One region of the Niveibacterium microcysteis genome, then DNA from elsewhere that is predicted to be linked to it. Evidence: predicted binding sites of a transcription regulator. Region 1 holds the regulator's gene; the other holds the start of a gene.
What was found. The regulator FNR, encoded in region 1, switches genes on or off when oxygen is low (the NO sensors DNR and NnrR bind a similar motif). The targets are predictions, from matches to a motif close to TTGANCTAGNTCAA.

Region 2: JY500_RS18420 (hemerythrin domain-containing protein) is a predicted target of FNR. The motif match lies at 2,171-2,184, and genes of this name have one in related genera.

What each region holds. Positions count from the first base shown of each region.
Region 1 covers NZ_CP071060.1:1,987,178-1,991,935, reverse strand. The annotation lists gene hemN (oxygen-independent coproporphyrinogen III oxidase) at 1-853, opposite strand, end outside; gene fnr (fumarate/nitrate reduction transcriptional regulator Fnr) at 949-1,689, shown strand; gene JY500_RS09040 (SirB2 family protein) at 1,690-2,070, opposite strand; gene JY500_RS09035 (PHA/PHB synthase family protein) at 2,079-3,743, opposite strand; gene JY500_RS09030 (universal stress protein) at 3,975-4,418, shown strand; gene JY500_RS09025 (hypothetical protein) at 4,454-4,720, opposite strand.
Region 2 covers NZ_CP071060.1:4,046,479-4,051,236, reverse strand. The annotation lists gene JY500_RS18435 (cytochrome c oxidase subunit 3) at 1-174, opposite strand, end outside; gene JY500_RS18430 (cbb3-type cytochrome c oxidase subunit I) at 214-1,614, opposite strand; gene JY500_RS18425 (c-type cytochrome) at 1,627-2,052, opposite strand; gene JY500_RS18420 (hemerythrin domain-containing protein) at 2,241-2,693, shown strand; gene JY500_RS18415 (DUF2249 domain-containing protein) at 2,693-2,914, shown strand; gene JY500_RS18410 (hypothetical protein) at 2,926-4,200, shown strand; gene JY500_RS18405 (ABC transporter substrate-binding protein) at 4,373-4,758, shown strand, end outside.

The DNA of each region.
Region 1 (4,758 bases):
TCAGCTTCGAAATCGCCATGCCCAGGATCTCGAGTTTCTGGTCCGCACTCGGCAAGTCGCCCGCATTGATCCGCCGTTGCGGCATGAAGCGCGTCGGCAGGTGGGCATAGTTGTAGAGTGCAAGACGGTCCGGGGCGATCTCCAGCACGCGATCCAGCGTCTGGCTGACGCGCTCGACGCTCTGGAACGGCAATCCGTAGATCAGATCGATACTGACCGAACGGAAACCATTCGCGCGCGCGGCCGCGATGACCGCCGCGGTTTCCTCAACAGACTGGATGCGGTTGACGGCTTTCTGGACGATCGGGTCAAAATCCTGAACACCGACGCTCATCCGGTTGAAGCCCTCGGCCCCAAGCAGCGCAACGGTTTCAGCGGAAACGCGGCGCGGGTCTACCTCGATCGAGTACTCGCCACCGGGCGTCAGGTTGAAATGCCGGCGGATCGAACGAAACAATTCGCGGATCTCGCTGTCCGACAGGAAGGTCGGTGTGCCGCCGCCCCAGTGCATTTGTGAAACATCGTGCGAGCCGGCGAGCTGTCCGGCGACCAAACCCATTTCTTTGTCAAGATAGCGCAGGTAGCGCTCCGCCCTGCTACGGTCCTTCGTGACAATCTTGTTGCACGCGCAGTAGAAGCAAACCGTATCGCAGAATGGAATGTGGAAATATAATGAGAGGGGTTTTTTGAGGCCGCCCTGCGCGCGCAGACCTAGATGTCTTGCGTAGTCGCTGCGCCCAAAGCCCTCGTGAAACCTGTCCGCGGTCGGATACGACGTGTAGCGCGGGCCGGAAACGTCGAAACGCTGGATGAGATCGCGGTCGAAGACCGGCGTCTGCTCATTCTGATTCATTGTTTGTTTTTTTCTCTCTGTGGATGCCGGAAGGTGTCATGAACTCGGTCGGAGCCGTTTGATTGCCATCAACTAGCCCACTTGGAGCACCCGCCTTGGAAAAACCCGCCACGATTCCGCTGACGGCCGTCAATCTTCGCACCGCGTGCACCCAATGCAACCTCAAGGAGCTTTGCCTTCCCGTTGGTCTTGACGACGTCGATCTTGAAAGGATCGACGGCCTCATCACTGCACGCAAGAAGGTCAAGCGGCAGCAGCATTTATACCGTGCTGGGGAGCCTTTCGAAGCAATCTATGCGATTCGCACCGGTTTCTTCAAGACCGACATCCTGACCGAAGACGGCCGGGATCAGGTCACCGGTTTCCAGATGGCCGGAGAGATCCTCGGACTCGACGGCATCTCGACGGATCGGCATGTCTGCAATGCGGTTGCACTTGAGGATTCAGACGTCTGCATGATTCCGTTCGAACGGCTCGAAGAACTCTCGCGCCGCATCGAACCCCTGCAGCGCCAGTTCCACAAGTTCATGAGCCGCGAGATCGTCCGCGAGCAAGGCATCATGATGCTGCTCGGGTCGATGCGCGCTGAAGAACGTCTGGCTGCATTCCTGATCAACCTATCGCAACGCATGCGCCTTCGTGGGTACTCCGCTTCGGAGTTCCACCTTCGCATGACGCGCGAGGAGATAGGCTCTTACCTCGGTCTGAAACTGGAGACAGTGAGCCGGGCGTTCTCCAAATTCCAGGATGACGGCTTGATCAGCGTCCACCAGAAGCACATCCAGATTCTGGATGCGGATGGACTGCGCCGACTGATTGGCCGCGCGAACGTGTAGTTACCACCATGGCGTCGGTCGTCTTGTCAGCGCGACCGACACGATGTAAGCCAGCACCAACAAAGCGGCCACAAATGTGGCCGCTTTTGCTTGGCGTGTGCGCCCGCGCTTGAGCGCGTAAGACCCCAGAACGATGTAGCCAAGCAAGCCAAGCACCTTCGCGGTCAACCAGTCGTCACGAAACGGCGCTACGCGAAGGGTCCAGGCCAAGGCGACGGCCGAGGCGAGCAATCCGGTATCGACGATATGCGGAACCACCCTCGCCCAACGCTGGCGCACCCAAGGCGCATCAATCAGGACGCCGATACCTCTGGCGATGAATCCAGTGGCAGATAGCACCACGAAGCCGACATGAAGACATTTGAGCAGCAGGTAATCCATCGGCCTCGTTAGCGTTCCATGACGTAGTCACCGGGAGCAGCGGCAAGCGGAGGAAAGGCATCGTTGCTCACGGGTGGCGGCGCGACACGCTCACCGCAACGCTCGTCCAGCCACCTGAACCAATCGTCCCACCAACTTCCGGCGTGGTGGTCGGCGCGCTCACGCCAACCATGCGCGCTGTCGGTCCGGTGCGCCGTACCGATCCAGTACTCGCGTTTCGGCGGCTGTACGGGTGGATTGACGATCCCGAGGATATGACCGCTGGACGAGAGTACGAAGCGCTTGTCTCCACGCACGAAATTGGCGACCCTAAATGCCTGCCGCCACGGGGCAATATGATCGTCTTCGGCCGCAACGGCATACAGCGGTTGGGTGATCCGCCCAAGATCGAGCGACTCGCCGGCGACGGTCAGCGCATCGGCCTCAATCAGGCGATTTTTGAGGTAGAGCTCTCGCAAGTACCACGCATGCATGGCATAGGGCATGCGCGTGGTATCCATGTTCCAGTAGAGCACGTCAAACGACGGCGGCTTTTCGCCCATCAGGTAGCCCTGAACCACGTATTGCCAGATCAACGGGTTCGAGCGCAGCAAGCGGAACGATGTAGCCATGTCGCGGCCGTCGAGGTAACCGCGCTGCTCCATGGCCCGCGTCAGGTAGCGAACGCTCCCTTCATCGATGAAGACTTCCACGTCGCCCGGCTTGGCGAAGTCCACCAAAGTCGTAAATAGCGTCCAGTGTGCAACCGGCATCTCATCCGGCGTGTAGTGGCGATTCGCCCATGCCATGTACATCGACAAGGCCGTACCTCCGATGCAGTACCCGACCGCATGTACTTTGTCCGCCCCGGATAGTTGGCGAGCGACCTGAACTATCGCATCCACCCCCTCCTGCAGGTAATCATCGAAACGAACGTCGCGGAGCGCTGCATCGGGGTTCTTCCACGAAGTGATGTACACGTCGAAGCCCGCATCGCGCAAATGCCGCACCAGACTCTTCTTCGACGTCAGATCAAGGATGTAGAACTTGTTGATCCATGGCGTCACGATCACGATCGGGGTTTGTCGAACCGTATCCGCCGTCGGGGTGTAGTGGATGACCTCCACCAGGCGGGTGCGGGCAACGACTTCGCCCGGCGTCGTCGCAAGGTTCTTCCCAACCTTGAAATCGGCGGGATCAGCCATTCGGATATCCCCGGCCCGCAGGTCATCGAGGAAATTCTGCCAGCCGGACCGAAGCGTTTGACCCTGGCTGGCGACCGCCGCACGTTGTGCGACCGGGTTGAGTGCCAAGTAATTTGTCGGCGCCACGGCATTGAGCCATTGCCGCCACCAGAACGCCGCGCGGCGGCGCTCCGTCCCCGATAGCCCGGGCGTCGCGTAGAGCATGTCCTGCGCATGCCGCGTTGACAGCAAGTACCACTGCTTCAAGGCGGCCCAGGACGGACTTTGAGACCACACCGGGTCGGCAAACCGGGTGTCATCGGCTTGAGGTCGCACAACATCCGGGACATGTGCCCCAACCGCTCGCGCAAGACCGTTGCACGCAAGCGCCCAGGCGTCAGCCGAGAAGCGGCTCCAGCGCTCGGCAAACTCCAGAGGATGCAAGCACCAAGCGATTTGCGCGTGCATCACTGGCGCAACGATGCCCAAGGGGTCTACGCTTGCAGCCATCTGTTGCCGAACCACACCAAGCGACAGCTTATGCTCGGTGGATCGCGCCTCACCACCGACAGCTACGTTTTCGACGGTTTCCATGGTGCCTCCCATCCGAACCACCCAGATTCATGTTACTCAGCGCTTGGGCGACGGTCATTGCAGTGCAGCACGCGATTGACCGGTGTCAACGCCACCGCTTGGTTGCCGCCTAAGATCAAATTGCCGTATATCGCCGGAGGTCAGAAGATGTTCAAACACATTCTTGTTCCAACGGACGGGTCGGAATTGTCCAGCAGCACCGTTACCCGGGCGATCGAGTTCGCCAAAGAAGCCGGGGCGCGCATCACGTTCTTCTTTGCGCAGCAGGAGTACCCGATACCCCTGTACGGCGAAGGGGCCCTGCTGGTCCCGGTGACGCCGGATCAGTTTGTCGACGCAACGAAGAAAGAGGCCGAACGGATACTGGCGCTTGCACGCGCAGAGGCAGAGAAGGCCGGCGTCGTCGCGAACTGCGACACGTCGGTAAGCGACCTACCCTACGAAGCGATCATCGATGCGGCAAAAACGCATGGCTGCGACTTGATCTTCATGGCGTCGCATGGCCGCAAGGGCGTCGCAGGCTTCCTGCTTGGCAGCGAAACCCAAAAGGTGCTCACCCACACGACGGTGCCAGTGCTGGTCTACCGCTGAACGACCAAGCGATGCGCCGCCACACGGCGCATCGCTCAATGAAGATGCGCGCTATGGTGCGGTCGCGGCGGCAGGTGGTTGATTTCCTGCGGCGTACGCATGTAGAACAAAGTCGCGAAACTCGACGCCGCACAGATCGCCCAGAAGCCTACAAAGCCAATCGAATACGTCGCGATGGGTGAGAAGTCGACCTGCGCACCGAACAAGTAGAACTCTGCCGGGTCGATGACAGTGAAGAACAGGGCCTCCGCCACCACCGCAACCCAGAACGACGGCCAAAGTACGAGAACCAGTTTCTGCATCGTCCGCCTCCTACGTCGCACGCACTGAACGACAGCGC
Region 2 (4,758 bases), 2.1 Mb from region 1:
CAAGGCGCGGTCTGACGCACGCGCGAAGGCGTAGGCCACGAACAGCACCGCGAACACCAGCAACTCGGCGAGGATGAATATCCACACCGCGAGGTCTCCCGGCGGGTGTGTCTCGCGCGCCTTGCGGAAAAAGAAGCCCGGCGCGGGGGCCGGGCAAAGATCCACTACAGACATTCGATGTGGCGGGCGACGCCGGCGCCGCCCGCGCCTCCTCTATCGGGTTGCGCCAGCGAGCTTGCCGCTCGTGGCCGGTGCTTCACCCTTGACGAAGAAGCTCGCGATGTAGAGCACCAGCCCCAGCAGGAACACGAGGCCGGTGAACTCGCGCAGCCAGTAGAACAGCGCGATCTTTTCCTGCACCACCATGAAGGGCTGCGGGGTATCGGAGAAGCGTTGCAGATACACCTGCAGGATGCCGGCGGCGGTGAGGAACAGCGTGATGAACACCATGGCGATCGTCATCAGCCAGAAGCTCCACATCTCCAGCACTTGCGAGCGTTCGCTGTTGGCGGCGCGGCCGCGGATCACCGGCATCGCGTAGCTGATCATCGTCAGCACCACCATCACGTAGGCGCCGTAGAAGGCCATGTGGCCGTGCGCTGCGGTGATCTGCGTGCCGTGGGTGTAGTAATTCACCGGTGCCAGTGTGTGCAGGAAGCCCCACACCCCTGCGCCGAGGAAGGCCATCACGCTGGTGCCCAGCGCCCACAGCACCGCCGCCTTGTTCGGGTGCTCGCGGCGACGCTTGTTGACGATGTTGAAGGCGAACACGGTCATCGCGAAGAACGGAATCGGTTCGAGCGCCGAGAACACGCTGCCGATCCACTGCCAGTACTCCGGCGCACCGATCCAGTAGAAGTGGTGGCCAGTACCGAGGATGCCGGAGATCAGCGTCAGCGTGATGATCACGTAGAGCCACTTCTCGATCACCTCGCGGTCCACGCCGGTCACCTTGATCAGCACGAAGGCGAGGATTGCGCCGAGGATCAGCTCCCACACGCCTTCCACCCACAGGTGCACAACGAACCACCAGTAGTACTTGTCCTTGACCAGGTTGTCCGGGTTGTAGAACGAGAACAGGAACATGATCGCCAGGCCCCACAAGCCCAGCAGCAGGATGCTGGAAATGGCGGTCTTGCGACCTTTCAGGAAGGTCATCGTGAGGTTGAACAGGAAGCCCAGCGCGACCACGACGATGCCGATCTTGGTGATCGTTGGTTGCTCAAGGAACTCGCGCCCCATCGTGGGCAGCAAGTCGTTGCCGGTGATCTTTGCGAGTGTCGCGTACGGCACCATCAGATAGCCGAGCACGGTGAGCGCGGCCGCGACGAGGAAGATCCAGAACAGCGCCAAGGCGAGCTTCGGGCTGTGCAGTTCGGTCTCCGCTTCCTCGGGCACGAGGTAGTAGGCCGAGCCCATGAAGCCCATCAGCAACCACACGATCAGCGCATTGGTGTGCACCATGCGCGCCACGTTGAACGGAATCGCCGGGAACAGGAAGTCACCGACGACGTACTGCAGGCCCATGACCAGGCCGAACAAGATCTGCGCTACGAATAGGCCGATCGCCGCGATGAAGTAGGGCTTCGCAACCGCTTGAGATTTGTATTGCATGGTGCGCTCTCCTCAACCTTCGATGTTCGGCGGCCACTTCGCCGTGTTGATTTCGGAGCTGTACTTGAGGAATTCGACCATGTCGTCGAGGTCCTTGTCGGACAGGTGGAAGTTCGGCATCTGGCGCCGACCCGGTGCACCGGTCGGCTGGCCTTTGATCCAGGCCTTGATGAACTCGGGGCCACGGCGCTTGTAGACGTTGCCCAGCTCCGGCGCGAAGTAGGCGCCCTCGCCAAGCAGGCTGTGGCAGCCGATGCAGTTGTTGGTCTCCCAGAGTTTCTTGCCATGCGCGACGGCCGGCGTGATGTTTGCGCTGTTATCGCGCTTGGGCAATGTGCGGTTGGTGTCTACGGTCAGCGCGATGAACAGGAAGGCAAAGAACGCCGTTCCGCCGTAGAAAACATTCCGCGCCATCGAGGTCGATAGTCCTCCGCTCATGGTGCGTCTCCCCTTTGTGGATGCAGCTTGCAAGGTGGGCGCATTCTCGTGATCCGGGCCGGTCGGCGACATTGATTGCAATCAAGCGGCTACCCGCGTTGCCATGGCGGTTGCCGCGTTGATGCGAGTCAAGGCTGTCGATGGCGTCGCGCCGCGACACTGGACGGAACGAGTGAAAGGACTCTGTCATGGCGAGCGTGATCGAACATTTTGCGGCCGACCACCGCGCCTGCGATGAGGTCTTCGCGCGGGCCGAACAGGCGATTGCGCAGCGCATGCAGCTGCAGGCAGCCGACGCCTTCGCGCGCTTTCATCTGCTGCTCGATGCCCACTTCCGTGCCGAGGAAGAGGTGATCTTCCCCGCCTTCGAGGCGGCCACCGGCATGACGGCCGGCCCCAGCGCCGTGATGCGCGGCGAGCATGGCGAGATGCTCGGGCTGTGCGAGGATGTACGTCGCCTGATCATGGCGGGCGATTTCGACGAGGCAGGTAGCCTTGCCGACACGCTGTTCTCGATCATGCAAGCCCACAACATGAAGGAAGAGCAGATCCTCTACCCGATGTGCGATCAGGTGCTCAGCGCCCACCCGCAAGTCGTGGCCGATGCGATTGCCCGCCTTGGTATGCCGGAGGTTTCCTGATGAACGCACCACGCATTGTCGACGCACGTGGCCTAGAGCCCCCGCAGCCTTTGCACCTGATCCTCGAAGCGCTCGATACGCTGCCGCGTGGAGAAGAGGCGGTGTTGCTGCTCTATCGTGAACCGGTGCCCCTGTACGGCATCCTCAAGCAGAACGGCTTCACCCATCGCACCGAGTTCGCCGAGGACGGCACCGTGTCGATCCACATCCGCCACGCCTGACGCCCGCCGCCATGCTGGAAGTGCGCGACGCACCGCCGCTGTCGGTACCGCTGCGCTTCTTTCTCGGCGCGCCGTTGTTCGGCATCGCCGGCGCGCTGTTGTTGTTGATCTACCCCGATACCGCGCTGGCGAGCCGCTGGCATCCACACGCGGTGGCGGTGCTGCATTGCTTCACCGCCGGTTTGATGCTGCAGGCGATGCTCGGCGCGCTGTTCCAGGTGCTGCCGGTTGCCGCGGGCAGCCTGGTGCCGCGCCCACGGCTGCTTGCCGGTGTCGTGCATCCGGCCAGTGTGCTCGGTGCCGTGCTGCTGGTTGCGGGTTTCCTGCTGCCCGGCTACCACCTCACCGGTATCGGCGCCGCACTGCTGGCGCTGGCTTGCGGTGTTTTCGTCGTCGCGATCGCACCGGGTCTGCTGCACGCCACCGCACGCGATCCTGCGCGCCGGCTGATGCGGGTTGCCGTGGCCGGGCTTGCCGTAGCGGTTGCGCTCGGCTTCGGGTTGGCCCACCAGCTTGAGCACGGCGCGGGGGCGCGTTTTGTCACGCTGGTCAATCTGCACGCGCTGTGGGCCCTGGCTGGCTGGGCCCTGCCGCTGGTCGCCGGGGTTGCGGTGCTGGTAGTGCCGATGTTCTACATCACGCCGGCGTATCCGAAGACGCTGCTGTCGCTCGCCGCGGTCGCGCTGCCTGTATTGCTTGCGGCGATCAGCGCCGCGGCATGGCTCGGGGCGGAAGGCCTCGCGCGCGGGTTGGCGCTCGGCGTCAGCGTATTCGCGCTAGGCTTTGCTGGCATCACCTACCGCCTGTTCCTGCTGCGCCGCCGTACCCGCACCGATGCGGCGGGCAGCGGCTGGCGCGCTGCGATGGTGGCGCTGGCCGGCGGCGCGGCCTTGCTCGCGGTCGCCATGCTGGCGAGCGATCCGGATACCGCGCAACGGGCGGCGATGGCCTTGGGGGTGGTGCTGGCGATCGGCGTGTTCAGTGGCGTGATCGGCGCGATGCTGCAGAAGATCCTGCCCTTCCTGATCACGCTTCGGCTGGCGGCGCTGGGCCTGGGTGCCAGGCTGACAGGCGGGCCGGGCGAGCGTGCACTGCGCGCGCAGACCTGGCTGCAATCCGCAGCTGTGCTTCTTCTACTGATCGCCATCTGCCTGCCTCGCGTGGCGGTGTTCGCCGGTGCGGTGCTGCTGCTGGCGCAATGCAGCTTTGCGTGGAACGTGTGGCGTTTCGCGCTCGCCTACCGCCACACTCGCGCAACGCGACAGCCCAACGAACCACACGCTTGATCTGGCGCTGAGCGTGATTCGGCGATTCGCCCAGAATGGCCGGGTGCGATAAAAGCATTGCGGGTCTGTCGCGATGGGCCGATGCCTTCGTTTTGAACGCGCGCCAGATCAGCTGTCGAACCCCGCGGCACGGCCCATGTTGGAATCCCGATCCATGTTTGAATGGTGTGTCATGAAAAGCCGGCTGCTTGCCCTCCTGTGCGGTGTTGCGTTGCTCCTTGGCTGCCAGCGCACCAGCGAGCCGCCCGCGCCGGCCCGTGAGGTGGTGGCGTTCAAGCACTATTTTTCGTTTGGCGGCGCTTATGCCGGCACCGTGGATACGATCGCCAAACGCTTCGACGATGCGAATACCCGCTACCGGCTCCAGGTGCTACCCGTCGAGCATGAGACCTTCAAGCGCCAGATCCGCAGCGAGCTGGCCGAGCATCGCCCGGCAGACCTCTACAGTTACTGGGCCGGCGCCCGGGTGGCCTCGATCCTCGATCAACTGCAACCCATCGACGATGTGCTGCCGCAGGCCGAGATGAACAAGCTGTTCGGCCCGCCGATCGTGAAATC